Regions from separate parts of the Streptomyces sp. P9-2B-2 genome, predicted to be linked through region 2. Evidence: riboswitches for the same ligand, from Rfam matches in the RefSeq annotation. Region 2 holds a riboswitch; each other region holds the start of a gene.
What was found. Region 2 has a riboswitch for thiamine pyrophosphate ahead of QT196_RS28830 (thiamine ABC transporter substrate-binding protein). Riboswitches for the same ligand answer to the same signal wherever they lie in the genome.
Positions count from the first base shown of each region.

Region 1: linked by a shared signal. The riboswitch ahead of thiO (glycine oxidase ThiO) and the one ahead of QT196_RS28830 (thiamine ABC transporter substrate-binding protein) in region 2 are both predicted to bind thiamine pyrophosphate.
Region 3: linked by a shared signal. The riboswitch ahead of thiC (phosphomethylpyrimidine synthase ThiC) and the one ahead of QT196_RS28830 (thiamine ABC transporter substrate-binding protein) in region 2 are both predicted to bind thiamine pyrophosphate.

Region 1 covers NZ_CP129126.1:2,523,815-2,534,097, reverse strand. Annotated here, with positions in the region: gene QT196_RS10990 (deoxyribonuclease IV) at 1-396, opposite strand, end outside; gene pknB (Stk1 family PASTA domain-containing Ser/Thr kinase) at 463-2,439, opposite strand; gene QT196_RS10980 (thiazole synthase) at 2,901-3,695, opposite strand; gene thiS (sulfur carrier protein ThiS) at 3,705-3,920, opposite strand; gene thiO (glycine oxidase ThiO) at 3,997-5,220, opposite strand; TPP riboswitch at 5,218-5,330, opposite strand; gene QT196_RS10965 (FAD-dependent oxidoreductase) at 5,483-6,724, shown strand; gene QT196_RS10960 (Rv2175c family DNA-binding protein) at 6,837-7,202, shown strand; gene thiE (thiamine phosphate synthase) at 7,315-7,965, shown strand; gene metF (methylenetetrahydrofolate reductase [NAD(P)H]) at 8,138-9,055, shown strand; gene QT196_RS10945 (hypothetical protein) at 9,092-10,282, shown strand.
Region 2 covers NZ_CP129126.1:6,513,032-6,523,314, reverse strand. Annotated here, with positions in the region: gene QT196_RS28860 (VC0807 family protein) at 1-195, opposite strand, end outside; gene QT196_RS28855 (TetR/AcrR family transcriptional regulator) at 192-836, opposite strand; gene QT196_RS28850 (LOG family protein) at 1,042-2,196, shown strand; gene QT196_RS28845 (hypothetical protein) at 2,361-3,299, shown strand; gene QT196_RS28840 (ABC transporter ATP-binding protein) at 3,375-4,448, opposite strand; gene QT196_RS28835 (iron ABC transporter permease) at 4,449-6,101, opposite strand; gene QT196_RS28830 (thiamine ABC transporter substrate-binding protein) at 6,170-7,246, opposite strand; TPP riboswitch at 7,350-7,470, opposite strand; gene rlmN (23S rRNA (adenine(2503)-C(2))-methyltransferase RlmN) at 7,505-8,611, opposite strand; gene QT196_RS28820 (3'-5' exoribonuclease) at 8,845-9,261, shown strand; gene QT196_RS28815 (DUF1152 domain-containing protein) at 9,808-10,283, opposite strand, start outside.
Region 3 covers NZ_CP129126.1:4,673,777-4,684,059, forward strand. Annotated here, with positions in the region: gene QT196_RS20400 (IclR family transcriptional regulator C-terminal domain-containing protein) at 1-161, shown strand, start outside; gene QT196_RS20405 (SsgA family sporulation/cell division regulator) at 266-688, shown strand; gene QT196_RS20410 (YibE/F family protein) at 728-2,140, opposite strand; TPP riboswitch at 2,212-2,368, shown strand; gene thiC (phosphomethylpyrimidine synthase ThiC) at 2,362-4,140, shown strand; gene QT196_RS20420 (hypothetical protein) at 4,238-5,125, opposite strand; gene QT196_RS20425 (metallophosphoesterase) at 5,349-6,458, opposite strand; gene QT196_RS20430 (LacI family DNA-binding transcriptional regulator) at 6,710-7,810, opposite strand; gene hisC (histidinol-phosphate transaminase) at 8,214-9,293, shown strand; gene QT196_RS20440 (cytochrome ubiquinol oxidase subunit I) at 9,526-10,283, shown strand, end outside.

The DNA of each region.
Region 1 (10,283 bases), 4.0 Mb from region 2:
GGCCCGTCCGCCGGTCGCCGAGCCGGTGTGCACGACCACCCCGAGCGCACCGATCTCCCGGCCGCGGCGCAGGGAGTGCCGCAGCGACGCCACGGACTTCTCGACGGTCGCCTCGGTGTGCGAACCGAAGTTGATCAGATACGGCGCATGGACGTACGCCGGAATCCCCTGCTGCGCACAGGCCGCCCGGAACGCCTCGTCCTGATCGGGGTTGCCGGGGACCGTCGCCCAGCCGCGCGGATTGGCCACGAAGACCTGCACGACCTCGTCGCCCATCTCCTGGGCGTACGGGATACCGGTCTTCGCCAGACCGCCGGCCACCGGCACATGACCGCCGACCGGATTACGGGCACGGGCGCGCTGCTCGGCGCTCTTCGGGGAGGGGGAGGTACTCACCCTCCCAGGGTGCCAGGTGCGCCGTGGCCGCCGTCCGCCGGACGGCCGCCACGGCGCGGCAGGACGCTACAGCGCACCCTTGAGCTTGATCGTGATCGTGCCGCCCTTCGGCGCCTTCTTGCCCGCCTCCACGGACTGCGACTCGACCTCGTCCTGCGGGAACAGGAACGGCTTGTCCACCTCGACCTGGAAGCCGAGATCCGACAGCTGTGTCTTGGCGTCCTCTTCGCTCTTGCCGGTGACATCCGGGACGGGGACCATCTCCGGGCCCCTGGACAGCGTCAGGGTGACCGTTTCGCCCTTGCCCACCGTGCGGCCCTCGGCCGGTGTCTGCCGGGCGACGGTGCCCTTGTCCTGCGTGGAGAAGACCGGCTCGGCGGCGAAGCGCACCCGCAGGCCCGCCGCCCGCAGCGTCTCGGCGGCGTCCGCCCGCTTGCTGCCGAGCACACCGGGCACCTCGATCTCGGCGCCCCGGCTGATGGTCAGCCCCACCGCCGTATCGGGATGCCGCTTGCTGCCCGCGACCGGGTCCGTACGGATCACCGAGCCCCTGGCCACCTCGTCGCTGAACTCGTTCCGCTCGGTGCCCGGCTTCAGCCCGAGGTCGCGCAGCTTGCGCTTGGCGTCCGCGACCGGGGTGCCGGACAGGTCCGGGACGGCGACGATGTTCGGGCCCCGGGAGACGGTGATCGTGACCGTGCCCGTCCCCCGGATCTGCTTGCCGTTGGCGGGGTCCAGCTTCATCACCCGGCCGCGGTCCACCGTCGAGCTGAAGCCGCGCACCACCTTCACGCCCAGCCCCTCGTCCCGCAGCGTCCGCTCGGCCTTGGCCTGCGGCATGTCCAGCACCGCAGGGACGGTGGTGAACTGGCCGAAGTTGATGTACCAGACGCCGGTGCCCGCTCCGAGGAGCAGCAGCACCGCCGCGATGATCGTGGCCAGCTTGTGCCGCTGGAGCAGCCCGCCACGGGGCGCCTCGGGCGCCTCGGGTGCCCGGACCGGACGCAGCCGGGTCGTCTGCTCCGACGGCGGCACCTCCAGCCGGCTGGTGCGGTTCAGCTCCGCCTCGTCCGTCCCCGGCAGCGGCGGCTGCACGCCCGCGGTGCGGGGTATCACATCCGTACGCTCCGAGCCGTCGCCGAGGCCGCCCGCGGGCACTTCTTTGGCCTGCGGCGGCACGACATCCAGCTGGGCGTCCGTCAGCTGCGCACGGGCCTCCTGCGCCCGGTACAGCAGCGCCACCGCGTCCTGCGGGCGCTGCTGCGGATCACGGGCACAGGCCATCGCGACCAGCTCGTCCAGCTGCGGCGCGAGACCGGGCACCAGCCCCGACGGCGGCAGCACGTCCTCGTGCAGATGCTGGTAGAGGACCTGCGCCACCGAGCCGCCGTTGTGCGGCTTGCCGCCGGTCAGCATCTCGTAGAGCACCACACCACAGGCGTACACATCGACCCGGGCGTCCGCGGTGCCGTGCTCCATCTGCTCCGGAGCGAGATACGAGACGGTCCCCAGGACCGAGCCCGTCGAAGCGGTGGTGTGCGTGTCCACCGCCCGCACCAGGCCGAAGTCGGCGACCTTCACCCGGCCGTCATCGCCGATCAGGACGTTCTCCGGCTTCATGTCGCGGTGCACCAGCCCGGCCCGGTGCGCGGCCCCCAGAGCGGCCAGAATCGGCTCCAGCACGTCCAGCGCGGCCCGCGGCTGGAGAGCGCCCCGCTCGCGCAGTACGTCGCGCAGTGTGCAGCCCGGGACGTACTCCATCGCCAGATAGACGTATGTCCCGTCCGTGCCCTGATCGAAGACGCCCACCACATTCGGATGCGACAGCCGCGCCACGGACTTCGCCTCACGGATGAAGCGCTCGACGAACGCTCCGTCCGTCGCAAGCGTCGGGTGCATCACCTTCAGCGCGAGCAGACGGTCCAGCCGGGTGTCCATGGCTTGGTAGACCGTAGCCATACCGCCTGCGGCGATGCGCGCCTGGACGCGGTAGCGGCCGTCGAGCAGCTGACCCACTAGGGGGTCCTGAAGGGTCGTATCCACGGCAAACGAGTGTATGGCCTATTCCTACGTTGTTGCTTTCCCACCGTGGTGGTTGCTCGCCGTTTGTGGCCCGCTTCGCGGTGCCCCCGCCGTTGCGCCGGTTCGCTGCGCTTTGCCGCTCGCCGTTGCGCCTGGCGGCGGGCGGGGTCCGCTGCGCGGGGCTGTCGGGGTGCGGTGACGGGCCTGCGCGGGTGGGGGTTTCCGGACTGCTTCGCTTTACGTCCGGAAACCCCCACCCGCTCCGGCCCGTCCCCTCCCGTTGAGGGGTGGAAAAAACCTTGTGGTGGTGATCCTCGGTGGTCCGGTGCGCCTTGTGCATCGGGGTAAATCAGCCACCCACGCCCGCCCCCACACACCGACCCCGGAGGTCCGTCACCGCACCCACAGCCCCGCGCAGCGGACCCCGCCCGCCGCAGGCGAAACGGCGAGAACCGCCACGGCGGGACAGCCGAAAACGTGGGCTAAAAAGCGGGACGCTCAGGGTCGAACGCGGCCACCCCATCCGTCGGGGAAGACGCCACCGCGAAATGGCGCCGGGGGATGCGGCCCGCTCGGTGGGCCAGGCGGCCCGCTGTCACCGCGTGGCGCATCGCTGTGGCCATCCATTCCGGTTCCTGGGCGCGGGTGACCGCGGAGGCGAGCATGACGGCCGCGCAGCCCAGTTCCATGGCCAGTGAGACGTCCGAGGCGGTGCCGGCGCCGGCGTCGAGGATGACGGGGACGGTGGCCCGCTCGGTGATCAGCTGGAAGTTGTGCGGGTTGCGGATGCCGAGGCCGGAGCCGATCGGTGAGCCGAGCGGCATGATCGCGGCGCAGCCCACGTCTTCCAGTTTGCGGGCCAGCACGGGGTCGTCGTTCGTATAGGGCAGCACAGTGAAGCCGTCGTCCACCAGGGTCTCGGCGGCGTCGAGGAGTTCGATCGGGTCGGGCAGCAGGGTCCGCTCGTCGGCGACGACCTCCAGCTTGACCCAGTCCGTGCCGAGTGCCTCGCGGGCGAGCCGGGCGGTGAGCACCGCCTCGCCGGCGGTGAAGCAGCCCGCGGTGTTCGGCAGGACCCGGATCTTGTGGCGCTCCAGTACGGACAGCACCGAGCCCTGCACGGTCGGATCCAGCCGCCGCATGGCGACCGTCGTCAGCTCCGTACCGGAGGCGAGCAGCGCCCGTTCCATGACGTCGAGACTGGGCGCACCGCCGGTCCCCATGATCAGGCGGGACGCGAAGGTGGTGCCGGCGAGGGTGAACGGATCGTCGGTCATGTCTGCGGATCAGCCTCCCTGGACCGCGGTGAGTACCTCGACGCGGTCGCCGTCGCCGAGCGGGGTGGTGGGCCACTGGGTGCGCGGCACCACGGTTTCGTTGACCGCCGCGGCCACCCCGGCGGGTGCCTGGGACAGCGTCGCGACGAGCCGGTCGAGGGTGAGTCCGCCGGGGATCTCACGGGCCTCGCCGTTGACGGACACGGACACGGTGGACGCGCTCATGCGCCGGCCTCGCTTCGTTCGGCGGGCCGGCCGTCGCCGCCCGCGCACCTGTCTACGGTTCGCTCGATGCGCTCGCTCATACGGGCTGCTCCTCGGGGGCGCGGGTGCGCGCCGGTCCCGGGGTGGCGGGGGAGAAGCGCGCGGGGGAGAAGGGGCGGGCCTCCTCGGGGAGGTTCCCGGTGGTCAGGAGTTCGGCCATGGCGTCACCGGTGACCGGCGTCAGCAGCACCCCGTTGCGGTAGTGGCCGGTGGCCAGGTGGAGGCCGGGCAGTGCGGTCGGCCCCAGGAGCGGCGCGTTGTCGGGGGAGGCGGGGCGCAGCCCGGCGCAGGTCTCGACCAGCGGCAGCTCGGTGATGCCGGGGACCAGCTCATGGGCGTCCCGCAGCAGCTCGTAGACCCCGCCCGCGGTCACGGTGGTGTCCCAGCCCAGCTCCTCGCTGGTGGCGCCGATGACCAGTTCGCCGTTCTCCCGCGGCACCAGGTAGAGGGGACCGCCGCGGACGACGGCCCGTACGGTGCGCGACAGGAAGGCGGGACTGCCCGCGGGCATCTCCGGCAGCCGCAGCCGCAGCACCTGGCCCTTGACCGGCCGTACCGGCGGCAGCACCTCGTCGGGGACACCGGCGAGACCGCCGCTGTGGCTGCCCGCCGCCAGCACGACCTGACCCGCCGACAGCCGGGTGCCGTCGGCGAGTTCGGCGCCCGTGGCGCGCCCGCCGCCGACCGTCAGCCGGACCGCCGCGCTCCGGTGGAACGCCACTCCGGCGCGCTCACACGCGGCCAGCAGGGCGCTCACCAGCCGCCGCGGATCGACCTGATGATCGCCGTCCACCCGCAGCCCGCCGCGCACCCCGGAGGCCAGCATCGGCTCCAGGCGGCGGCACTCGCGCCCCGTGAGCCACTGCGAGTCCAGTCCCGAGCGCGTCTGGAGCGTGTGCAGCTCGCGCAGATGGGCACGGTCGTCGGCGTCCAGCGCGACGGCCAGGGTGCCGCACCGCCGGTAGCCGATCCGCTGCCCGGCGGCCTCCTCCAGCTCCTCGGTGAACCGCGGATAGCGCTGCGCCGAGGCGAGATTGAGGCCCAGCAGGGTCTGCTCGCCGTAGTGGAGCTCGGTGACCGCGGCCAGCATCCCGGCCGCGACCCGGGCCGCGCCGCCGCCGGGCGCGGGATCGGCCAGCGCGACGGTCAGTCCGCGGCCGGCCGCCCGCCAGGCGGTGACCAGGCCGATGATGCCGCCGCCGAGAACGAGCACATCGGGACGCGGCGCGGCCGGTCCCGTCGGTGTGGCAGGTGGATGCATGATCTTTCAGCCCCTCCCTTCGCCGGCATGACCCGGATCAGGTTCGTACGGTCGGAGGCCGGCCAGCCTCCCTCTCAGCCCGGTGCGTCCGGGCTCCCGCGAGTGCGTGTATCCGTCAGCCTAATACGGGGCCGCGAGACCCCGTAAGGCACGGCCCCGGCCCCCAGGGCCCGTATTCCGGGGTGGCCGACGGTGACGGTGTGTCAGAGATCTCCTTGCGTGCTGCTGCGAGCGGCGTCACGGACCGTCCTAGAGTGATCGGGTGAGCGAGCAGAGCAAGTCCTCCCAGGCCCCTGACCGCACGCCGCGCGTCGTGATCATCGGCGCGGGAATCGCGGGTGTGCAGACCGCGGTCGCCCTGCGCGAACAGGGCTGGCGCGGTGCGATCACGCTCCTCGGCGACGAGCCCCACCAGCCCTACGACCGCCCGCCGCTGTCCAAGGCGGTCCTGCTGGGCAAGGCCGAGGGCTCCACCTTCGACATCGACTTCGCCGGACTCGACATCGAGCTCCGTCTGGGCCACCCGGTCACTGCCCTCCTACCGGACGCCCACCTCGTCGAGACCGCCGACGGCCCCATCCCCTACGACTACGCGGTCCTCGCCACCGGTGCCGAACCGATCGTGCTGCCCGGCAGTGAAGGCATGCCCGGCGTCCACCTGCTGCGCACCCTCGACGACGCCGAGCGGCTGCGCCCGGTGCTCGCCGCCCAGCACGAGATCGTGGTCGTCGGGGCCGGCTGGATCGGCGCCGAGTTCGCGACCGCGGCCCGGGAAGCGGGCTGCGCGGTCACCGTCGTCGAGGCCGCCGACCGCCCGCTGGCCGGTGCGCTGCCCGCCGAGGTGGCCACCCACATGACCGGCTGGTACACGGACGCCGGCGCCGAGCTGCGCACCGGCGCCCGGGTCGCGTCGGTCACCGCGGGCGCGGTCACCCTCGCGGACGGCGTGACCCTGCCCGCCGACGCGGTGGTCATCGGGATCGGCGCCCGGCCCGCGACCGGCTGGCTGGCCGGCTCGGGCGTCGAGGTCTCGCCGGAGGACGGCTCCGTCCTCGCCGACGACCGGCTGCGCACCTCCGTGCCCGATGTCTACGCGGTCGGCGACTGCGCCTCCTTCCCGTCGGCCCGTTACGGCACCCGCCTGCTGATCCACCACTGGGACAACGCCCTCCAGGGCCCCCGTACGGTCGCCGAGAACATCGCCCGCGGCGACGCCGAAGGGCTGGTCTACGACCCCGTCCCGTACTTCTGGTCGGAGCAGTTCGGTCGCTTCGTGCAGTACGCGGGCCACCACGGCAACGCCGACGAGCTGGTCTGGCGCGGTGACCCGGCCGGGGCCGCCTGGTCGGTGATCTGGCTGCGGGAGGGACGGCTCGTCGCGCTGCTGGCCGTGGGGCGGCCGCGGGACCTCGCCCAGGGGCGCAAGCTGATCGAGCGGGGCGTCGTACTGGACCGCGAGCGGGCCGCGAACGCGTCCCTACCGCTGAAGGCCGCCGCCGTGTGACGCACGGTGGCCGCCGGTTGCCGGGCGGCCGCCGTCACCCTCCGGTGTGCACGAAGCCCCTGATGGCGATGCCCGGCTACCGGCTGTCAGTGCGAGGTGGCAGGCTTGTCCTGTGACCGAGATTGACGCAAACATCGATGGACTCGTCCCCGCCTGGCTCACCCTCCCCGACATCGCCGAACAGTTCGGCGTCGAGGTGACGCGCGTGCGGCAGCTGGTCAAGGAGGGCCAGCTGATCGCGGTGCGCCGCGGCGAGAACCGGGCGCTGCATGTGCCCGCCGATTTCATCCAGGACGACAAGGTGGTCAAGGGCCTCGTCGGCACCCTCACCCTCCTCAAGGACGACGGCTTCACCGACGAGGAGATGCTGGAGTGGCTGTTCACCCCGGATGAGACCCTGCCCGGCACGCCTGCCCAGGCGCTGCGCGAGAATCGCGGCACGGAGGTGAAGCGCCGGGCCCAGGCGCTCGCCGTCTGACCCGCCCGGCGCGCTCCCGTCCAGCCGCCGCACCCGCATCCGTAACCGCACCCGAGGGGCGTACGTGCCGGAAGGCCCGGCCGTACGCCCCCGACCTGGGGGAAGCCGCCCGATGAGCACCGCACGACAGGCCATGGCCGACGCCCGGCTCTACCTCTGCACCGACGCGCGCAAGCGGCAGGGCGATCTGCCGCAGTTCCTGGACGCCGTGCTCGCCTCCGGCGTGGACATCATCCAGCTGCGCGACAAGGGCATGGAGGCCGGTGAGGAGCTCCGGCACCTGGAGGTCTTCGCGGACGCCTGCCGGCGGCACGGCAAGCTGCTGGCGGTCAACGACCGGGCGGATGTCGCCCATGTGGCCGGCAGCGAGGTGCTGCACCTCGGCCAGGGCGATCTGCCGGTCCCGGCCGCCCGCGCCGTCCTCGGCCCGGACGTCCTCATAGGCCGCTCCACCCATGCCGAGGCCGAGGTGGACGCCGCGCTCACCGAGCCCGGCGTGGACTACTTCTGCACGGGCCCGTGCTGGCCCACGCCCACCAAGCCGGGCCGCCACGCCCCCGGCCTCGACCTGGTCCGCTACACCGCCGCCCGCGCCCCCGAGCGCCCCTGGTTCGCGATCGGCGGGATCGACGCCGGGAATCTCGACGAGGTGCTGACCGCCGGTGCCCGCCGGGTCGTCGTGGTCCGCGCGATCACCGAGGCGGACGACCCGGGAGCGGCGGCCGCCGCCCTGGCCAAGCGCATCCGCACCTGGGACGCCTAGTACTGCCCGGGTGGCCGGGATCGCTTCGCGTCGGCGGCGGTCGACGATCCAGAGGCGGTTTTCTGTCGTCCCGGCGACCGGAAAATGTCCAACCAGTGGACATGAACCCGACCAACCAGGCATTACGCCGAAGACGGTTGGTGTGGGCCCCGCCGCTGGTTAACCTGCCGGTATGGCCCTAGGTACAGCTTCCACCAGGACTGATCGTGCGCACACGGTGCGCGAGCTGCTCGCTTCCGGCAAGCAGTCCTATTCGTTCGAGTTCGCCGCCCCGAAGACCGAGAAGGGTGAGCGGACCCTGTGGAACGCCATTCGTCGGATCGAGGCCGTCTCCCCGACCTTTGTCTCCGTGACGTACGGCGCCGGCGGCACCTCCCGTGACGGCACGGTGCGTGCCACCGAGCGCATCGCCACCGACACCACCCTGACCCCGGTCGCCCACCTGACCGCGGTCAACCACTCCACGGCGGATCTGCGCAACATCATCGGCCAGTACGCCGACGCCGGAATCCGCAACATGCTCGCGCTTCGCGGCGACCCGCCCGGCGACCCGATGGGCGATTGGGTCCGGCACCCCGACGGCGTCGACTACGCCGCCGACCTGGTCCGGCTGATCAAGGAGTCCGGCGACTTCTGCGTCGGCGTCGCCGCCTTCCCCGAGATGCATCCGCGCTCGACGGACTGGGACACCGATGTGGCACACTTCGTCGCCAAGTGCCGGGCCGGTGCGGACTTCGCCATCACCCAGATGTTCTTCTACCCGGAGGACTACTTCCGGCTCCGGGACCGGGTCACGGCCGCGGGTTGCTCCACGCCGATCATTCCGGAGATCATGCCGGTGACGAACGTGCGCCAGATCGAACGGTTCGCTCAGCTCAGCAATGCGGCGTTCCCGCCCGAGCTGGCCGAGCGCATCCTGGCCGTCAAGGACGACCCCGCGGCGGTACGCTCCATTGGGATCGAGTACGCAACGGAACTGTGCGCACGCTTGATGGCCGAGGATGTTCCCGGGTTGCACTTCATTACCCTGAACCACTCCACGGCGACCCTGGAGATCTACGAGAATCTGGGGCTGCACCAGCAGTCCTGATCACGGTGGCCGGCGAGCGGCGGAAGAGGGGCGTATATGGGCTGGACGATCCTCTACATCGCGTTCGGTCTGGTCGCCCTGTGGCTGCTCGGTGAGGTGCTGCTCCAGTACAAGGCGCGGCTGCGCTGGCGGTTGCTCGCCTTCACCGGCTTCCTCGCCGTGGTCATCGGCGTGATCATCCCCTCGGTGATCGTGATCGGGCTGGGCCTGATCGCCTTCGCCTTCGGGCAGACGCAGGTCACGCTCTCCTTCCGCCGCGGTTTCACCACCGGCTGGGCGCTGGGCGGCAAGCCCGGCGAGAGCCGTCGCCGGCGGGCCCGCCCGAGCGGGCCGCCGGCCGCCGAACCGACCCTGGAGGTCTCCGGCCTGGAGGCGGTCCCGCCCACCGGAGGCACCGCCCCGGCTCCCGACAGCGGCCCTGACACCTTCGAGAGCACCGGCGGCTTCCAGAGCCGGGACGTCTTCGACAGCACGGGCGGCTTCCAGAGCCAGGACGCCTTCGCCGCGCAGGAAACCATCGTCGGCCAGGGCGCTTTCCCCGCGCAGGACACGTTCCCGGCGCAGGACACCTTCGCCGGGCAGGGCTCCTACGGCGGACCGGGCTCCTACAACTACCCCGCCGACGACGGCTACCGGAGCCAGGACCCCTACCAGCCGCAGCAGGACCAAGACGTCTACGCCACCCAGGCGTTCGCGGCCCAGGACGACTACACCCGGGCCAACGGCGGCGCTGTCTACGCCCCGCAGCCGATGCCCGACGAGACCGGCCAATACGGCATCTACAGCCCCGACGCCCGCAGCCCGCAGAACGACTACGGCTACGACGCGTACAACGGCGCCGCCAACGGCAACGGCTATGCGTATGACGGGAGTTACGGCCAGGGCCCCGCCGCCCAGGACCCGTATGGCGACCCCTACGCGGCCTACGGCGACAATCCGGCCCAGGCCGGGCAGGCACCCTACGCCGACCCGTACCTCGGCACCCAGCAGTACGCCGCGTCCTACGACCCGTACGCGCAGCCGGACCCCTACGCCCAACCGCCCTACGGTGCACAGCAATACGACAGCCAGGGACAGCCGCTCGGCCCCTACCCCGGCCAGGGCTACGGCGAGACCCCGCCCGGCGGCGTCTGGGTCCCCCAACAACGCGACACCGAACTCCCGCCCGAGCAGCCCTACCCGCCCTACCAGCAGCCGGGGTACGACGGGCAGCCGTATCGTTATTAGC
Region 2 (10,283 bases):
CCACTGGCTCGCGCCGGCCGCGCGCAGCCCGTAGTAGGAGCCGAGCGGGAGGACGAGTTCGAAGAGCAGCTGCGCGGCGAGCCGCCGGCGCAGCGCCGCCGTGCGGCCCGGGACGGGCGCCGCCGCGGGCGCGTCGGTTCCGGTCTGTGGTGCGTGTGGCGTTGCCATGGTGCCTGCCCCCGTGTCCGTGGTCATGACGTGCTTCTGGTGGCGCGGTCGAACAGGTCCGCCAGCTCCCGGCCGGCGGCCCGCACATCGAGGCCGGGATCGTGGGTGGCGCGGCGCACCACGTCGTCGATGGCGGCGCGGATCGCCCGCATCATCACCCACGGGTCGAAGTCCCGGAACTCGCCGGTCCGCTGCGCCTTGCGGAGCTGTTCCACCTGGACGGCGAGGTTGGCCTCCGTGGTGTCGAGGAAGGCGACCATGCCGGGGTCGCCGCCGCGGAGGTTGGCGAGGATCTCGACGATCGCCGCGAGGTGGTTCGGGTACTCGGCGCACAGGTCGAGGTTGCCCTCGATGGAGGCGCGCAGCCGGGCCGCATAGCTCTCGTGGGCCTCGATACGGGGACGGAGATAGCCCTCCGCGAGCCGCATCACGTCGGTGACGACCTCCCGCATCAGGTCGTCCCGCCCGTCGAAGTGGTACGAGATCATCCCCGTGCTGCTCAGCCCGGCGCGCTCCGCGATCTTCGCGAAGGAGGCCCGGTGGTACCCGGCCTCGGCGATGACCTCGATCGCCGCGGCGACGATCTGGGCGCGGCGCCCCGTCTCCGTGAAGGAGGGCCCGGCCCTGCGCGCCGCCTTTTGCTTGGCCGTGCTGTTTTTTGCTTGCATGAGCAAGAAGGTAGCGAGGTTTACTCAGCCGAGCAAGACGGTGGGGCGCCGGGGAGGGAAATCGGCGCGCGGGGGTACCGCGTGAGCACGGACGTACCGGGCGGGCGCGCGACGGTGCGCTCCTGGGCGTCCTCGAAGCGGCCGCCCCGGGCGGAGAGGTACCTCGCCCCCTGGGCGGTGACACCGCGGTCCTAACATGACGGGCGTGCAGTCGAATTCACAGCCGGCGTCCCGCCGCACCCGTGCCCATGCCGACCACGACGACCGTGAGATCGAGACCCTGGAGGAGTTCGACCAGGTCGTCGCCTCGGGGAGTCTCGCCGGACATCGTGTCCAGTCGGTCGACCTGACGGACCGTACGTTCGCGCTGCTCAGCGCGGACACCACGGAGTCCGTGTTTCTCGGCTGCGCCATGGAGCCGGACGCCGCCGCCAAGGTGCGTGCCGGGGGCTCGCTGGTCTTCCCACCCGTGCCGGACCTGCCGTTCGATCCGTACCGGGGCGCGCTGTACGGCCCGGACGAGCTCTTCGAGGGGCTGGCCGACGGCGGCTTCGACGCCACCCCGGACGCCCGTACCTACGGCTGGTACCAGGAGACCAAGTCGGACGGCGACATCTTCGCCTCGATGCTGCGCAGCATCCATGACGACGCCGTGTCCGACGCCCTGGACGAACACCTCGCCGGTGCGCAGGTGGTGGGCATCATGGGCGGCCATGCATTGGAGCGCGGTTCCGCGGCGTACGCGGGCGCGGCCCGGCTCGGGCGCCGGCTCACCCGCGACGGGCTGACCGTCGCGACCGGTGGCGGCCCCGGCGCGATGGAGGCGGCGAACCTCGGGGCGTACGCCGCGCCCTTCGAGGACGAGATGCTCGACCAGTCGCTGGCGCTCCTCGCCAAGACGCCGCACTTCACCCCGTCCGTCACGGACTGGGCCCGGGCCGCCTTCGAGATACGCGAGAGCCGGCCGGGCGGCGGCGTCTCGGCCGGCATTCCCACCTGGTTCTACGGGCATGAGCCGCCGAACGCCTTCGCGTCCCACATAGCCAAGTACTTCGTCAACGCGGTGCGCGAGGACGGGCTGCTGGCGCGCTCCAACGCCGGTGTCGTGTTCCTGCCGGGCGCGGCCGGGACCGTACAGGAGATCTTCGACAATGCGACCCCGAACTACTACCAGTCGCGGGGCGAGCCGACGCCGATGGTGCTGGTGAACCGCGCGCACTGGACGGAGAAGCTGCCCACCTGGCCGCTGCTCCAGGCGCTGGCGGCGGACCGTCCCATGGCGGCCCGGATCGCCCTGGTCGACTCGGTGGACGAGGCCCCGGAGGCGCTGGCCCGCCTCCGCACCCAGGCGCCTTCCTGACGCGTCCGCCGCCCGCCGGCTCCCCGGCGTCGAAGGCTCCGCGCGGCTGCGGTTCGGCGACGCACCGGTGTATTTGCCGGCGGAGGCAACTCCCGTCCCCGAATGCACGTCTGCCAGGAAGGTAATGAACGAGTAATGCGGACAGCGGGCGAACGGAGCTCTTGGTGATCATCGGCCTTCTGACGGCCGTGGCGGCGTCGGCCTGCTACGGCACGGGATCGGTCCTCCAGGCGGTGGGCTCGCGCAAATCCGCCCGCCGGGAGGCGGCCGCGGCGTCCACCACCGAGGTCACCCAGCATGGCGGACCCAGCCTGTCATCGACCGCGAAGGCGGCCGTGACCTGGGAGTTCATGGTGGGCACGGTGCTGGACTTCATCGGGTTCGGGCTGGGCGCGCTTGCTGCCCGGCTGCTGCCGCTGTTCCTTTCGCAGACCGTGATCAGCGCCAATCTCGTGATCACAGCCGTACTGAGCATCAAGCTTCTCGGCATCCGGCTCAGCCGCGCCGAGTGGTCCTCCATCGCGGTGGTCTGCTCGGCGCTGGTGCTGCTGGCCACGGCCGCGGGGCCGGAGGGCAGCGGCCACACCCCGATCGCCACCCACTGGTGGCTGCTCGTCGCCTCCGTCGTGCTGATCGGCGGCGGCATCCTGATCGTGCGGCTGCTCGGCGGGCGGGCCGCGATCCTGGCGGGTCTGCTCTCCGGTCTGGGCTTCGGTGCGCTCGGGGTCGGCGTACGGGTGCTGAACGGGGTGGACCCCTTCCACCTGCCGTCGCTGCTCGGCGACCCGGCGCTGTACGCGATTCTCGTGGCGGGCATCGGGGGCATGTATCTGCACACCGTCGCCCTCCAGATCGGCTCGGTGAACGGCGCCACGGCGGCGCTGGTGGTGGGCGAGACGGTGGTCCCCGGCATTCTCGGGGTGCTGTGGCTGGGGGACGCCTCCCGTCCGGGCTTCGCCTGGGTCGCCGTTCTCGGCTTCGTGGTGGCGGTGGCCGGCGCCGTCGCGGTCGCCTGGTTCGGCGAGCCGGAGCCGGAGCCGGGCGCAGCCGGCGCCGGGACGGCGGGGGCCGACGCGCTGCCCACGGAGGTCGCGGCCCGCTGAGGCGCGCCTCCGTACTGCCGGACGGGGGGCGCCTGTGAGCGGCCCACGTCCGCGGCGCCCACCCGGCCCCTGGAGTCAGCCCGCCGGAGCGGCCGCGTCCAGCACCACCACGTCCTGCGCCTGGAAGGCGATCCCCACCCGCTCGCCCACTTCGGGCGCGTCCCGCAGCGCGCAGGCCGCCTCCACCTGCGGTCCGGCGGCCGGCTGGAGCAGCAGCGCGACATGGGTGCCGCGGAACGTACGGGCCGCGACCGTGCACGGCAGGCCCTCCGCGGCGGCCGTCAGCCGTACCCCGGCCGGGCGGACGAGCAGCCGGCACGGCCCGTCCGGGGTGGCCGCCGGAACGGGCACCTTCCCCCAGGGGGTGGCGGCCGCCTCGCCCTGCACCGTCGCCTCGACCACGTTGTCGAAGCCGAGGAAGCGGGCGACGAATTCGGTGGCGGGCCGCTGCCAGACCTCCAGCGGGGTGCCGGACTGGGCGATCCGGCCGTCCTGCATCACCACGACCCGGTCCGCGAGCGCGAAGGCCTCCCCCTGGTCGTGGGTGACGGCCAGCACGGTCGTCCCCAACTCCTGGAAGAGCCGGCGGAGTTCGACGACCAGCCGTTCGCGCAGCCCGCGGTCGAGCTGGCCGAGCGGCTCGTCCAGCATCAGCAGACGGGGGCGGGGGGCCAGGGCCCGGGCCAGGGCGACGCGCTGCTGTTCGCCGCCGGACAGGGAGGCCACGGCGCGCCGCTGGGCGCCCGGCAGCCCGACGAGGTCCAGGAGTTCGGCGACCGTACGCTCCTGGTCGGCGCGCGGGGTGCGCCGCATCCGCAGCCCGAAGCCGACATTTCCCTCGACATCGCGCTGCGGGAAGAGCTGGTGGTCCTGGAACATCAGGCCGACCCCGCGCCGGTGGGTGGGAACCCCCGACTGGTCCCGCCCCTCCAGCAACACCTGCCCCGCGTAGGCCTGTTGGAGCCCGGCGACCACCCGCAGCAGCGTGGACTTGCCGCTGCCGCTCGGCCCCAGGACGCACACGATCTCCCGGGCGGCGACCTCCAGATCGACCGCGTCCAGCGCCGGGTGGCCGCCCGTCCCGAAGCGGACGGTCACCCCGCCCAACCGCAGCAGCTCCCGCGTCGTGCTCCCGGCCCGTGCCGTCATCTAGAACTCCCCGGATCGGTCGAGGGGGCGCAGCCGCTCCAGTACCAGCAGGGCGGCGGCGCACACCACCATCAGGATGGTCGACAGGGCCATCGCCTGCCCGTAGTTGAGCTCCCCCGCACGCCCCAGCAGCCGGGCCACGGCCACCGGCAGCGTCGGCTGATCCGGCCGGGCGAGGAAGACCGTCGCGCCGAACTCACCGAGCGACACGGCGAAGGCGAAGCCCGCGGCGATCAGCAGCGCCCGCCGCACCATCGGCAGGTCGACCGCGCGCCACACCTGCCAGGGCGAGGCGCCCAGTACGGCGGCCGCCTCCCGCAGCCGGCTGTCGACCGCGCGCAGCACCGGCAGCATCGTCCGGACCACGAACGGCACCCCCACCAGCGCCTGGGCGAGCGGCACCAGCCACCACGAGGCACGCAGATCGAGCGGTGGCGCGTCGAGGGTGATCAGAAAGCCGAAGCCGACGGTCACCGCGGAGACCCCCAGCGGCAGCATCAGCAGCGCGTCGAAGCCGCCGACGAACCGGCTGACCACGGGCGTCCGCCCGGACGGGCCGCGGCGCAGCCGGGGCAGGGTCAGCGCGGCGGCCGCCAGTCCGCCCACCACCAGCGCGATCGCGGTGGCCGCTGCCCCGTAGGCGAGGGAATTCCACAGCGCGTCCAGGGGGGCGACGGCGAAGGTGCTGTCGGCGCTCGCGGCGGAGCCCAGCGCGGCGTAGAAGACCGTCCCGTAGCCGTCCGGCCCTGCGAACGAGCGCTCCACGAGCACCACCAGCGGCGCGAGGAGCAGGACGGCGATGACCGCGAACGTCCCCCACAGCAGCACCCACTGGCCACGGCCGCGCGGCCGGCGGGCCGTCTGCGACGCGTCCACGAGCCGCAGCGCGGATTCCCGGCGGCGCACGGTCCAGGCGTGCAGCGCCAGAACGCCCAGCACCGCGGCGAACTGGATCATGGTGAGGACGGCGGCCGTCGGCAGATCCAGGAAGTCCGCGGTCTGCCGGTAGATCTCCACCTCCAGCGTCGAGAAGGCGGGGCCGCCCAGGATCTGCACCACCCCGAAGGAGGTGAAGGTGAACAGAAAGACCATCAGGGCGGCGGCCGCGACGGCCGGCCCCAGCGCGGGCAGCGTCACCCGCCGCCAGGCCTCGAACCGCCCGGCCCCCAGCACCCGCGCCGCCTCCTCCTGCCGCGGATCGAGCTGCCCCCAGAGCCCGCCGACGGTCCGTACGACCACGGCGTAGTTGAAGAAGACATGCGCCAGCAGGATCGCCCACACCGAGGTGTCCAGGCGCACGCCCCACAGGTCGTCCAGCAGCCCGCCCCGCCCGACCAGCGCCAGGAACGCCGAGCCGACAACAACGGTCGGCAGCACGAACGGCACCGCCACGACGGCCCGCAGCAGCTGTTTGCCGGGGAAGTCGAAGCGCGCGAAGACATAGGCGCCGGGCAGCGCGATCAGCAGCGTCAACCCGGTCGAGGCGGCCGCCTGCCAGACGGTGAACCACAGCACCCGCACGACATCCGGGTCGCTCAGCACGGCACCGAACCGGCCGAGCTGCCACTGCCCGCCGTCCTTGAGCCCCCGTCCGACGATCGCCACAACGGGATAGGCGAAGAACAGCGCGAAGAAGGCGAGCGGCACCGCCATCAGGCCGAGCCGCACCGCCGTCCCCCGCGCGGGCCTGCCGCGCCGGGCGCCCGTGACGTCCGAAGGCGTTACTTCAGAACGAGCGAGGACCACTGCTTGATCCACTGTTCGCGGTTCTTGGTGATCGTCCCGGGCGGCAGGGTGGCCGGCTTGTCGATCGTCGTGCCGTACTTGGTGAACAGCTCCGGCACCGCGGCATCCTTACGGGCCGGGTTGACGAACATCTGCAACGGCACGTCCTCCTGGAACTTCTTGCTCAGCAGGAAGTCCAGCAGCGCCTTGCCGCCCTTCTCGTTCTTCGCGCCCTTCAGCAGACCGCCGAATTCGATCTGCCGGAAGCAGGTGCCGGCCGCGACACCGGTCGGGGCCTCCTTGGGCGCGGGCTTCTTGCCGAGCACCTCGGCGGGCGGGCTGGAGGCGTAGGAGACCACCAGCGGCTTGTCGCCCTTGCCCTTGCCCGCCGCGGAGCCGGAGAACCGGTCGTTGTAGGCCTGGTCCCAGCCGTCGACGACCTCGACACCATTGGCCTTGAGCTTCTTCCAGTAGCTCTGCCAGCCCTGCTCGCCGTACTTCGCGATGGTGCCGAGCTGGAAGGCGAGCCCCGGGGAGGAGGTGGCGGAGTTCTCCGTGACGAGCAGCCCCTTGTAGCGGGGCTTCAGCAGGTCGTCGAAGGTCTTCGGCGGCGCGATCTTGTGCCGGGTGAAGTAGCCGCGGTCGTAGTTGACGCAGATGTCGCCGTAGTCGAGCGGGGTGACCCGGTGCTCGCCCTTGTCGAGCTGAAGCCCCGCCGGGACACTCTCCAGCCCCTTGGCCCGGTAGGGGCTGAAGAGCCCCTCGTCCAGACCGCGCGAGAGCAGCGTGTTGTCGATACCGAAGAACACATCGCCCTGCGGGTTGCCCTTGGACAGGACCGCCTGGTTCACGGCCTTGCCGGCGTCCCCGCCCTTGAGCATCCTGACCTTGTAGCCGCTCTCCTTCTCGAAGGCGGCCAGCACGGACTTGGAGACATTGAACGAGTCATGGCTGACGAGCGTGACGGTCTTGGCGTCCGCGCTCCCGCCGCCCGAGGTGCCGCAGGCGGTGAGGCCGGTCATACCGGCTGCGACGGCGAGCGCCGTCGCGGTGATCCTGCTCCTGATGCTCACTGATTTCCTCCTGGCTGGCCAGGAAGAGACGCGGCCCTGCCCGGTGTCCACGGCTCCCGGCGTCCGGGGACGCGGGGAGGGAACTCCGGGCAGGGCGCAACAGCATGAGTGACGACCGAACTTCCTACCCGGAATGACCCGGGCGAGGTTCAAGGGTCTGCGGGCACCGTAGGACTACGACGCTTCCGCACTCTCAGCGCTGTGGCGCTCCCCTGTCGGAATGTGCATTTGTTCGACGACACCGTACCAGCGGGGCGGTCAGCGCTCCGAGGCCGCGAGCTGCCCGCAGGCGCCGTCGATCTCCTGGCCGCGGGTGTCGCGGACGGTCACCGGCACCCCGTGCGCCTCGATGGCCTGGACGAACGCCCGCTCGTCCTCGGGCCGCGACGCGGTCCACTTCGAGCCCGGCGTCGGGTTCAGCGGAATGAGGTTCACATGGACGCGCTTGCCCTTCAGCAGCCGTCCCAGCAGGTCACCGCGCCACGCCTGGTCGTTGATGTCCCGGATCAGCGCGTACTCGATCGAGATGCGCCGCCCGGACTTCTCGGCGTACTCCCACGCCGCGTCCAGCACCTCCCGCACCTTCCAGCGTGTGTTGACGGGCACCAGGGTGTCGCGCAGCTCGTCGTCCGGGGCGTGCAGCGACACGGCCAGCCGGCACTTGAAGCCCTCGTCGGCGAACCGCAGCATGGCCGGCACCAGCCCGACCGTGGAGACGGTGATCCCCCGCTGCGACAGCCCCAGCCCGTCGGGCTCGGGATCCGTCAGCCGCCGGATCGCCCCGACCACCCGCTTGTAGTTGGCGAGCGGCTCGCCCATCCCCATGAAGACGATGTTGGACAGCCGCGCCGGCCCGCCCGGCACCTCGCCGTCGCGCAGCGCACGCATCCCGTCGACGATCTGGTGCACGATCTCGGCGGTCGAGAGATTACGGTCCAGCCCCGCCTGCCCCGTGGCGCAGAACGGGCAGTTCATCCCGCACCCGGCCTGCGACGAGATACACATCGTCACCCGGTCCGGGTACCGCATCAGCACCGACTCGACGAGCGTCCCGTCATGCAGCTTCCACAGCGTCTTGCGCGTGGTGTCCTCATCGCACGAGATGTGCCGCATGACCGTCATCAGCTCCGGCAGCAGCTCACTCGCCAGCTTCTCGCGCGCCGCCGACGGAATGTCGGTCCACTCCGCCGGGTCATGCGCATAACGGGCGAAGTAGTGCTGCGACAGCTGCTTGGCACGAAACGGCTTCTCCCCGATCGCCGCCACCGCTTCGCGACGCTCGACGGGACTGAGATCAGCAAGGTGCCGCGGCGGCTTCTTGGCCCCGCGCGGCGCGACAAAAGTAAGTTCTCCGGGTGCAGGCATGGTGCGTCCAGTGTGGCAGATCGTCTACGGCGGCCCAGGCCACAGCGGGGTGGGGCCGGTCACCCCTTGTGGCCCTCCGTCACTGGTGGCCGGCCTCGCACGGCCCAGAGACGGCCCAGGACGTCATCCCGTCGTGAGGTGCTACCACCGCCCTTACCCAGCGCCTCGGCCACTAAGGATCCTCTCGTGACCGCTGGGAGGGGATGAAGGGAAGTCGCCCTAGCCTCTCGATCATGCGCATCAACCAGATCGAACCCTGGCTCCGTGAGCATGGTGCGGAGGTGCAGCCCGTGCCTCTGTCCGCTCGGTTCAATGCGTACCTCAGCACGCTCCCGTGGGCAGGTAACGGCATCGACTGGCGAGACCTACCGCACCGCTCACTGAGACTGGACGACGTCTCGGACGAACGCGTAGTGGACTGGGCTCGCCAGACACCCGTCGCTCTGCACAGCCACTCGCTGATCATCGACTCCGCCTCCGAGCCGGGCGTGATGTGCCGGTTCGAGGACGCCATGCGGGATTTCGAGCTGCTGTCGAACCGCCCCGACCTCTACATCTGTGGCGTCGGTCTTGTAAAGGGCGAAGTACAGCCGACCTTCGACCGCTTCATCGAGCGGCGTTCTTTTATGACCCTCAATGCTCGAATCTGAGACCAGCCGCAGCAGCGATTGATGGACGCCGATCTCTGCTTTGTAAGCCTGGGGGCGGTCGACCATCCGTATCCGCTGTTCGACGGGCGTGTGACTGGCTCCGACCTGTGGGCAGGTGTCGGTACCGATGGGCGCCCTCCTTGACTGTGGTTGACCGTCCGTTCTGGCACGCACCTGACACGCGAAGTGAGCAGGTCACAAGCTTCTTACTAAAGGGGTGCCGGTCATGGGGCTGGAGCGGGAGTGCGAGCGGCACACAGTCGCATTGCGGCCGGTGGTGAAGCTCGGCGGGCGTGTCAACAGCGTGAGCAGGTAGGTGGCACGGGCAAGGCTCTGTCGGCCACCGGCACCAGATGCTCGACGAGACGCTCCATGCCACCACACGGAGCAATCCTCCCTGCACCTTCCCAGTTCGTGCCGGAGAGTGCGGCACGGGCACCAGCCGGGCTGGAGCGGGGCGGAGACAGGAGTGCAGGCCCGGCCGGGGGCCGGGCCGCGCGCGGGGAGCGGAGCGAGCCGCCTTGAACTCGTAGAGAAAGTCGTTACTCAAGCCCCTGACGGAATGTGCCAGAGCGGCGCCTGGTACTGCTCCGGGCGGCTGCTGAGCAGTAGTGCCCTGAGGTCCTGACGCTGGGTACCGCTAAGCCCGAAGGCTTCGGTGAGGCGGCGGAGCGTTGTGTGGGTGATTCCGCGGGATTGGGCATCGGCCTCGAACTCGTCGAGCTGATGGAGCACAGCATCCGGGTCGAGCTTCTGGGCAGGCTGATTGCCCAGCCAACTGGCCTTGTTGCGTTCGTAGTCGATTTCGGAGAAGCCGCAGATCTCGCGGCTGAACTGCTCGACCTGGTGCAGGTTCTCCGTGGCGAGGATGGCGCGGGCGAGCTGGTTGCGGTTCAGGGCTTCGTCGAGATCGGACTCGTGAACGACCGGGCCTTCGTCGGTGAGCGGAACGGGCAGGCCGGCGTCCCGCACTTCGCACAGACCGCGGACACCTCGTGCTGTGGCGGCCAACATGGCCGTTG
Region 3 (10,283 bases), 1.8 Mb from region 2:
CGGTGTGCGCCGCCATTCCCGTCCAGGTCGGGGCCGCTGTGGCGACGTTGGCGGTATCTCTGCCCGTGGACGAACTGCGTCGATTGCGGTCCGTTACAGACCGACTACGGAAAATGGCGGAGGCGACACTAACGACACTCGCCTTCTCTATCAGTATCTGAAAACTCACTCCTTGTGATCTGCTGGCACGTGGCAGACGATGGCGCCAACAGGGCTACGGGCGTTGTTTCCCGGCCATCTCCGATCAAGTGCGGGGCAGTGGTTGATGACCGACACAGTTCAGGCAGAAGTGATCATGAGCTTCGTCGTCTCGGAGGAGCTTGCGTTCCGGATCCCGGTGGAGCTGGACTTTGCCAGCGCCGATCCGTACGCCGTCCGTCTCACCTTCGATCTTCCCGGCGATGCGCCGGTGACCTGGGCGTTCGGCCGGGAGCTGCTGTTGGACGGGCTGAGCCGGCCGTCCGGTGAGGGTGATGTTCGTATCGAGCCGGCCTCCCCCGAGCACCTCAGCGATGTCCTCATCAGCCTGCAAGTCGGCGCCGAGCGTGCGCTGTTCCGGGTGAGCGCGGCGCCGCTGGTCGCTTTCCTGGACCGTACGGACCGGCTGGTGCCGCTGGGCAAGGAAGAGGTCTGCGACACCCTGGAGGCCGTGCTCGACCAGATCCTCACGGAAGCCCCGGCCGGCTGACCCTGCCCGTCGTTCCCCTCCCCTGTTCCCGCCTCCCCGTCATCCCTGCTTACGTCGCTTACCGCGTCCCCCACGGTGTCCTTGTCGGCCACCCGTGGGGCTCGTCGGCACGCCGCCACTGACCCCGGCACCCACCGTGACCCCGGCCCCGGCCCCTTGTCCGGCTCCTGTGCCGCCGCCCGTCGGCGCGGTCTGCTCCTTCCGGTCCGCCGAGACGACCAGCGCGGCCAGCAGTGTGGTCAGCGGCACCGCGGCGACCAGCCCGATGCTGCCCACGAGCGTACGGACGATCTCCTCCGCGACCACTTCGCTCGACGCGACCGTTCCGACGCTGCTCTGTGCGATCGAGAACAGCAAAAGCAGCGGCAGTGCGGCACCCGCGTAGGCCAGCACCAGGGTGTTGACGACGGACGCGATGTGGTCCCGGCCGATGCGCATCGCGGCGCCGTACAGCTTGCGCCAGCCCGCCGACGGATCCGCCTCCTTGAGCTCCCAGACCGCGGCGGTCTGGGTCACCGTCACATCGTCGAGCACGCCCAGCGAACCGATGATGATCCCTGCCAGCAGCAGACCGCGGATCTCGATGTCCGGGTACAGGCCGTGCACCAGGCCGGTCGTGTCGTCCGTATTGCCGGTCAGCAGTGCCCAGCCGATGAAGACCGATCCGAGCAGCCCGATCAGCAGCAGTGACGCCAGGGTGCCGAGCACGGCCACGGACGTACGGGCCGTCAGTCCATGGCACAGGTACAGCGCGATCAGCATGATCGCGCTGCCCCCGACCACCGCCACCACCAGCGGATTGGAGCCCTGCAAGATCGCCGGAAGGATGAACAGGGTCAGGACCACGAAGCTGGCCGCCAGTGCCACCAGCGCGAGTACGCCACGCAGCCGGCCGACGATCACCACTGCGAAGGCGAAGATTGCCGCCAGCAGCCACATCGGGAGCGACCGGTCGACATCGCTGACCGAGTACTGCAACTCCTTCGGCGCCTTGGGGGAGTACGCCACCACCACCTCCTGGCCGGTGGTGTAGTGCCGCAGGGCGTCCGGGGTCACCACCGTCTGGAAGGTGCGCCCCTTGTGCTCCCCGGTGGTGACTTCGATCGTGGTCTGCTGACAGGGCTTGCCCTTGTCCGCTCCCCCGGCCGGTGGCTGCCCCGTCGGTGACGGGGGCTGGGGCTGCTGTTCGGCATGGACGTCCGCACAGTTCACCTCCGCCACTTTGACCACGCGGGCGCTCTCCGTGGGCTGATCGAAGCCGACCCCGGATGGCTTGTGCGGAGGTGCACCGCCCGGCCAGAGCACGACCAGACCGACCGCCACTGCGGCCGCGAACGGGATCAGTACGGCCGCGATGACCTTGCGCAGATGCCGGGAGACGGGTGCGGCGGGGCCATGGCCGTGCCCATGGGAGTGCGCGGCGGGGTGGTGGTGGGACTCGTGAGCGGACACCGCCCGATCATCGCAAGAACTCCAGGGGCCCACTGTTCACCGCGCCACATCGGCCGCTACCGTGGTGGCACCTTTGCAATCGCGGGAGCTCGGAGCACCGGGCTGAGAGGGCGCTGACCTCCGTCCCAGCGGCGTTTCACGTGAAACGCTGGCGGACGGAAGCCGCTGCGTCGACCGCCGAACCTGTTACCGGGTAATGCCGGCGTAGGGAGTTGGGTCTCATGACTCTGCAGGATGCACGCACGCCCGAAAACGGTGCCAACGGTGGCGAAAAGCCGCAGATCGGCTGGCACAAGGGCTATGTCTCCGGATCGCGCCCCGATCTTCGGGTGCCGGTCCGGCGGGTGCACCTCACCAACGGCAAGGACGTGACGCTCTACGACACGTCAGGGCCGTACACCGACCCGAATATCGATACCGACGTCCGCCGCGGTCTGGCGCCGCTGCGGGAGAACTGGATCATCGGCCGCGGCGACACCGACGAGTACGCGGGCCGCCCCATGCGGCCGGAGGACGACGGCCTCAAGCACACCTCGCCGCGCGGCGGCCTCAAGAACCTCGACGCGGTCTTCCCGGGCCGTCCCCGCCAGCCGCGCCGCGGCCGTGCGGGTGCCCCGGTCACCCAGCTCGCGTACGCCCAGCGCGGCGAGATCACCGCGGAGATGGAGTACGTCGCCGTCCGCGAGAAGGTCACGCCCGAGTTCGTCCGCGACGAGATCGCGGCCGGCCGCGCGGTGCTGCCGGTGAACATCAACCACCCGGAGATCGAGCCGATGATCATCGGCAAGAACTTCCTGGTGAAGGTGAACGCCAACATCGGCAATTCGGCGGTCACTTCCTCCATCGAGGAGGAGGTGGAGAAGATGACCTGGGCGACCCGCTGGGGCGCCGACACGGTGATGGATCTGTCCACCGGCCGCAATATCCACACCACCCGCGAGTGGGTACTGCGCAACTCCCCCGTCCCCATCGGCACCGTCCCCCTCTACCAGGCGCTGGAGAAGGTCGACGGCAAGGCCGAGGAACTGACCTGGGAGATCTACAAGGACACCGTCATCGAGCAGGCGGAACAGGGCGTCGACTACATGACGGTGCACGCCGGTGTGCTGCTCCGCTATGTGCCGCTCACGGCCCGCCGTAAGACCGGCATCGTCTCCCGCGGCGGTTCGATCATGGCCGCCTGGTGCCTGGCCCACCATCAGGAGTCGTTCCTCTACACGCACTTCGAGGAGCTCTGCGAGATTCTCGCCTCCTACGACGTCACCTACTCGCTCGGTGACGGTCTGCGCCCCGGCTCCATCGCGGACGCCAACGACGAGGCGCAGTTCGCGGAGCTGCGGACGCTCGGTGAGCTGAACACCATCGCCAAGCGGCACGGCGTCCAGACCATGATCGAGGGCCCGGGGCATGTCCCGATGCACAAGATCAAGGAGAACATCGACCTCCAGCAGGAGATCTGCGAAGAGGCGCCGTTCTACACGCTCGGCCCGCTGACGACCGACATCGCGCCCGCCTACGACCACATCACCTCCGGTATCGGCGCGGCGATGATCGCGTGGTGGGGCACCGCGATGCTCTGCTACGTCACGCCCAAGGAGCACCTGGGCCTGCCGGACCGCGACGACGTCAAGACCGGCGTCATCACGTACAAGATCGCGGCCCATGCGGCAGACCTGGCCAAGGGCCACCCGGGCGCCCAGGAATGGGATGACGCGCTCTCCGACGCCCGCTTCGAGTTCCGCTGGGAGGACCAGTTCAACCTGGCCCTCGACCCGGACACGGCCCGCGCCTTCCATGACGCGACGCTGCCCGCCGAACCGGCGAAGACGGCCCACTTCTGCTCGATGTGCGGCCCGAAGTTCTGCTCGATGAAGATCAGCCAGGACATCCGCCGGGAACACGGTGGCGACCTGGCCCTCGACCCCGAGGCCGGAATGGCCGAGAAGTCGAAGGAGTTCGCGGCGGCGGGCAACCGCGTGTATCTCCCGATCGCGGACTAGTCGGTCCGTCCGGACGCATCCGGTGGAAGGCCCCTGCCCGACGGGCGGGGGCCTTCCTTGGTGCTACCCCCACCGCCTCTGATGCGAAAGAGCCGCTCTAATCCGTCCGTTGATCCGGCCCGCCGTAATCCGGGCTGGTGAAGTCCGGGCTGGAGTAGCGCGGGCGGGACCCCGAGGAGCCGCTGTCGGGGCTGCTGAACTGGGGGCGGGTGTAGCCGAGGGTCGGGATCCGGCTCTCCGGGGACGTGTGGCGGGGGACGTAGCGGGCGGGGTCGTCGTCCGGGGTGGCGGTGGGGTCGGTCAGGGCCGTACGGAGAAAGGGCAGCAGACCGCGCTCCAGGAGGGCGCGGCACCAGGCCTCGTGGGCCTGGTCCAGCGCCTCGGACGACTCCTGCGCTCCGGCGGACTGGGCGGAGGCGCCGTTGCGGAGCGCCGTGACGACCAGACCGGCCATGGCGATCAGGGCGCCCGCCGCGGTCAGCGCCGCGAAGATCCAGCCGACGCTGATCAGCGGCTGGGCCAGGGACTTGTCGGGGCTGACGGCGCGCAGCACATACCCGAGGAGGAGGAAGAGCACGGCGGCGATACCGGCGAGCACAGGGGCGAGCACGGCGATCATGGCGGTCAGCCCGGCACCGGTGGTTTCGGCCTCGTCGAGGGCCGCGGCGCTGTCCGGTCCCGGTCTCCCGTCGGCGGCCGAGTTCTGCTCCTCGCGGTCCGCGTCGGCGACGGCAGCGAGGGGGGCCGGCGCGCGCAACTCGGCGCGGAGCTGCACATAGCGTTGATATTCGGCCGTGGCGCAGGCGGCGATGGCGGTGGTCGCGCTGAGCGCCATCGTGCGCAACTGCTCGGTGTTGAAAGGGTTTTCTGCGGCGGTGGTCAGGTCGTCCGGGCGGTATGGGGCGGTACGCAGTGCCTCGTCGAGGAGCCGCGCGAATTCCGCGCGATCCTCGTTCAGCAGGTGCGGAGCGCTGTTCATGTGCATCCCCCGATGCTCCGTAGGGCCGTAAGGCCGGCGTGGGCCGGGCAGTGGGCGGAAACGGAGGAGAGCCTGCTACGGATAGACCGATGGTAGAGCGACTCGGGCACGGCGTGACAGAGAGTTTGCGGAAATTGAGTAATGCGACGACCGGTTTCCGCCGGTGCCGCTCCCTTTTTCGTGCTGACCGCCCGTCGGCCGGTCAGCAGTACGAATCCTCGGCCAACCCTCAGCCGGCCAGCGGAAGTTGCACGACCAGCAGCTTTCCGGCCATCGTGACCCCGCCGTCCATGGCGATGGCCAGACCGTCGGCGTAGACATGCGGGCCGTCGACCGCGACGGTGTCGCTCTCGCCGTCCTCCGCACCGACCTCGCCCAGCAGATACGGGATCGGGCTGTGACCGTGGACCACGCGGTCGCCGCCGTAGGCGTCGAGCAGTTCCCGGACGGCGTCCGAACCGGCCTCGTCGCGGAAGGCGAAGCGCTTGGTGAACTTGCGGAACAGATCCCAGACTTCATCCGCTTCGCTGCGGGTGAGCACGTCGTGGACGGTGTCGTTGACGGCCTCGATGGAGTCGCCGTATTCGAGGTAGGCGGTGGTGTCGGAGTGCACGAGCAGATGCCCGTCCTCCTCCATCACCGCGTCCAGCCGGGCCATCCACTGGAGGTGGTGGTCCTCCAGGCGGTCCATATCGTTCTTCTGGCCGCCGTTGAGGAGCCAGGCGGCCTGGAAGGACGCGGTACCGGCGCCGGACTGCACGGGGGTGTCGCCGAACCGCTTGGCGCCCAGCAGCAGGAGTTCGTGGTTGCCCATCAGGGCCTTGCAGTAGCCGCCGGCCGCCGCGGCCTCGGCGGAGAGCTGCATGACGAGGTCGATGACGCCGATCCCGTCCGGGCCGCGGTCGGTGAAGTCGCCGAGGAACCAGAGCCGGGCGTTGCCCGCCGCCCAGTTGCCGTCGGCGTCGATCAGCCCCTCGGCGGCCAGCGCCTCGCGCAGCTCGTCGTAGTAGCCGTGCACATCGCCGACGACGTACAGCGGGCCCATGCCCTCGGGCGCGTCGGGGTCCATGGCCGGTTCGGGCACCGGGACGACCGCTGGGCGGTCGATGAGGGTGTCCGTACGGCTGATGACCGGGAGGTCCCGCGCGGTCGGGGTGTACTCCTCGGGCAGCTCGACCGGCGGCGCCGCGGGGGGCGCGGCCGGAGGTGCGGCGGGGGCACCGGCGGGCAGATGCAGCGGCGGGCCGGCAGGCGGCACGGGGGACCCGGCGGGCGTGCCGGAAGGCACTCCGGGCGGCGGAGCAGGCGCCGGAGTTTCTCCCGCCATGGTTTGCACCATGGGTCCCAGACTGGCCCCCTGAGTCATCGACCCCTCCACCGTCGCGCCGCCGTGCACCTCTCGGACCTTTGCCTGGTCGACGGCGGTCCGCGGTGTCGTGCGCCCATCATAGGAATGCTGGTCGCGGGTTGTGACGCACCCGGGGGTGGTCAATCCGCCAGAGCCCGGCGTTCGCGGCTGATTTGCCCCGGGATCGTGCTGTTTTTTCCGCGGAGAAGAGATCGCCGGGTCGTCCGTATGTGGGAGCACCCTCAGTCGCCGGTCGGTCCCCGTGGCGGACTGACGGTCGTTCTCGGCGACCGTCGCTGGGACGAGGCACGGACGATGAGATCGGTAGGTATGACCTGTTCGATGGGCCGCCCGGTGTCCAGCCCTTCGATGGCGTCGATGAGGATCTGGATGACGGCGGTGCCGATGCGGCGCGGTTTGAGGGACAGTGTGGTGATCGGCGGTTCGGTGGCGGCGTAGAGGGTGGACTCGCTGCAGCAGACCAGCAGCAGGTCCTCCGGAACCCGCAGGCCGTAGCGCCGGGCGGCGGCGAGCAGGTCCGTGCCGTTGGGGTCGAAGAGCCCGTAGACGGCGTCCGGGCGGTCCGGGCGGGCCAGCAGCCGGTCGGCGGCGACGGCTCCGGCGCAGGGGTCGTGTGCCGGGTAGGACTCGTAGACCGGATCCTGGCCGACCCGCTCGCACCAGTGCAGATAGGCGGTGGTCGACAGCCGGGTGTAGGTGTCGGTGGTGTTGCCTGTGAGGAGTCCGATGCGGCGGGCGCCGGCGTCGGCGAGATGGTCGAGCAGGCCGAGGACGGCCGCCTCGTGATCGTTGTCGACCCAGCCCGTGACGGGCAGCGTGCCGCCGGGGCGGCCGTCGGAGACGACGGGGATGCCGTGCCGGACGAGTTCGGTGACGACCGGGTCGCCGTCGGCGGGGTCGATGACGACCGTGCCGTCGAGGGCGACGTTGGACCACACGTCGTGGCGGGAGGTCGCCGGGAGGATGACCAGCGCATAGCCGCGGGCCAGGGCCGCGGACGTGGCGGCTCTGGCCATCTCGGCGAAGTAGGCGAATTCGGTGAAGGTGAAGGGTTCGTCCCCGTATGTGGTCACGGTCAGGCCGAGGAGGCCTGACTTGCCGGTACGGAGCGTGCGGGCGGCTGCGGACGGGCGGTAGCCCAGCCGGTCGGCCACCTCGCGGACATGGCTACGGGTGGCATCCGGAAGCCGGCCCTTGCCGTTGAGCGCGTCGGAGACAGTCGTGATCGACACACCGGCTGCGGCGGCCACGTCCCGGATGCCCGCCCGCCCCAGCCGGCGGCCGGTGGACCGGCTCACCTGGTGCTTCCCTGCTGCTGTCATGGCGAGCCGATAGTAGGGCTCGGCGCGGCAATTCACGGGGGTCGACCAACGGCTGTGGAAAGGCACGTTTCTGCACGGTGATCCGTGGCCAATTCCCTGCAAAGTAAAGGGAGTTGGTGTGCACGATGATCATTCCGGGGGAGAAATTCGGCCTTCGCCTGTCGATCCGTTCCGGTCCCGAAGTGGTCTCAAGTCACCTTGACGGGGGATGCGCGCCACGGCGTAAGCCACCGGCGTGCGTCGGTCCGGGGAGCGCTCCCAGGAGGGATTGCGCGGGGTTCGCCGGAGGGCCCGTCCGGGCGGTGGGGAGGCACCGCCGGCGGGTCGGGGCTGCCGCCGAACGGGTTAATCCTCATAAGGTGTGCAGTATTGGAGATGAGTGGACGGTCGAGGAGGACCTGCGGTGAGCGAGAAGATCCCGAAGCTGCGTGCTGCGCTGGACGGCGTCCCCACCTACAAGCCGGGCCGGCCGGCGGCGGTCGGCGGCCCCGTCACATACAAGCTGTCCTCCAACGAGAACCCCTATCCGCCGCTGCCGGGGGTCCTGGAGAGCGCGGTGACCGCTGCCGGGTCGTTCAACCGCTACCCGGACATGGCCTGCACGGGCCTGATGGCGGAGCTGTCCGAGCGGTTCTCGGTGCCGGTGGAGCATCTGGCGACGGGCACCGGTTCGGTCGGGGTGGCGCAGCAGTTGGTCCAGGCGACGTCCGGGCCCGGTGATGAAGTGATCTACGCCTGGCGTTCGTTCGAGGCGTACCCGATCATCACCCAGGTCTCCGGTGCCACGTCCGTGCAGGTCCCGCTGACCTCCGGTGAGGTGCACGACCTGGACGCGATGCTGGCCGCGATCACCGACCGGACTCGGTTGATCTTCGTCTGCAACCCGAACAACCCCACCGGCACCGTCGTGCGCCGTGCCGAGCTGGAGTCCTTCCTGGACCGGGTGCCGGCCGATGTGCTGGTGGTGCTGGACGAGGCCTACCGCGAGTTCATCCGGGACGCCGAGGTGCCGGACGGAATCGATCTCTACCGCGACCGCCCCAATGTGTGTGTGCTGCGGACCTTCTCCAAGGCGTACGGCCTGGCGGGGCTGCGGGTCGGTTTCGCGGTGGCCCATGAGCCGGTGGCTGCCGCGCTGCGTAAGACGGCGGTGCCGTTCGGGGTCAGCCAGCTCGCGCAGGAGGCGGCGGTGGCGTCGCTGCGCAGCGAGGGCGCGCTGCTGGAGCGGGTCGATGCGCTGGTGGCCGAGCGGGCGCGGGTGGTGGACGGGCTGCTCGGGCAGGGCTGGACGGTCCCGGAGTCGCAGGCCAACTTCGTCTGGCTGCGGCTGGGGGACCGTACGGTCGACTTCGCCGCGGCCTGCGAGCGGGGCGGGGTCGTCGTGCGGCCGTTCCCCGGTGAGGGGGTGCGGGTGACGATCGGCGAGAGCTCGGCGATGGATCTGTTCCTGCAGGCCGCGGAGGAGTTCCGCAAGGCGCTGTAGGCCCGCGGCAAGGACGCCGCACCGAGGCCGTGGGTCTGCCCGACCCGCGGCCTCGGTGCGTTTTTGCGCCGACGTGACCGCGGTCACGTACCCCCCGGGGATTGGCCGAAAAGTCATAGGAGATAATTGCTTGTGAATGTGAACGCGTTCACAAGCCCATCCGTTATGCGCCTTTTATTGGGTGCATAAGGGGCATTGCCGTGGTGCCACACGGCGACGTAAGGAGCACGACATGGAACTGGCGTTGGCGCCAGAGACTCTGGCGCGATGGCAATTCGGCATCACGACCGTCTACCACTTCCTGTTCGTCCCCCTGACGATCTCCCTCGCGGCTCTGGTGGCCGGACTCGAGACCGCATGGGTGCGTACGGGTAAGGAGAAGTACCTCAAGGCCACCAAGTTCTGGGGCAAGCTGTTTCTGATCAACATCGCGATGGGTGTCGTCACCGGCATCGTCCAGGAGTTCCAGTTCGGTATGAACTGGTCCGACTACTCGCGGTTCGTCGGCGACGTCTTCGGTGCTCCACTGGCCTTTGAGGCGCTGATCGCGTTCTTCTTCGAGTCCACCTTCATCGGCCTGTGGATCTTCGGCTGGGACAAGCTGCCGAAGAAGATCCACTGCTTCTGCATGTGGATGGTCTCGATCGGCACACTGCTCTCCTCGTACTTCATCCTGGCGGCGAACTCCTGGATGCAGCACCCGGTCGGCTACAAGTACAACGCCGCGAACGGCCGTGCCGAGCTGACCGACTTCTGGAAGGTGCTGACCCAGGACACCACCCTGGTCGTCGTCTTCCATACGCTGACCGCGGCCTTCCTGACCGGCGCCGCGTTCATGGTCGGCATCTCCGCCTTCCACCTGATGCGCAAGAAGCACATCAAGGTCATGCGGACCTCGCTGCGGCTCGGGCTGATCACGCTGGTCATCGCCGGCGTCCTCACCGCGATCAGCGGTGACTCGCTCGGCAAGGTCATGTTCAAGCAGCAGCC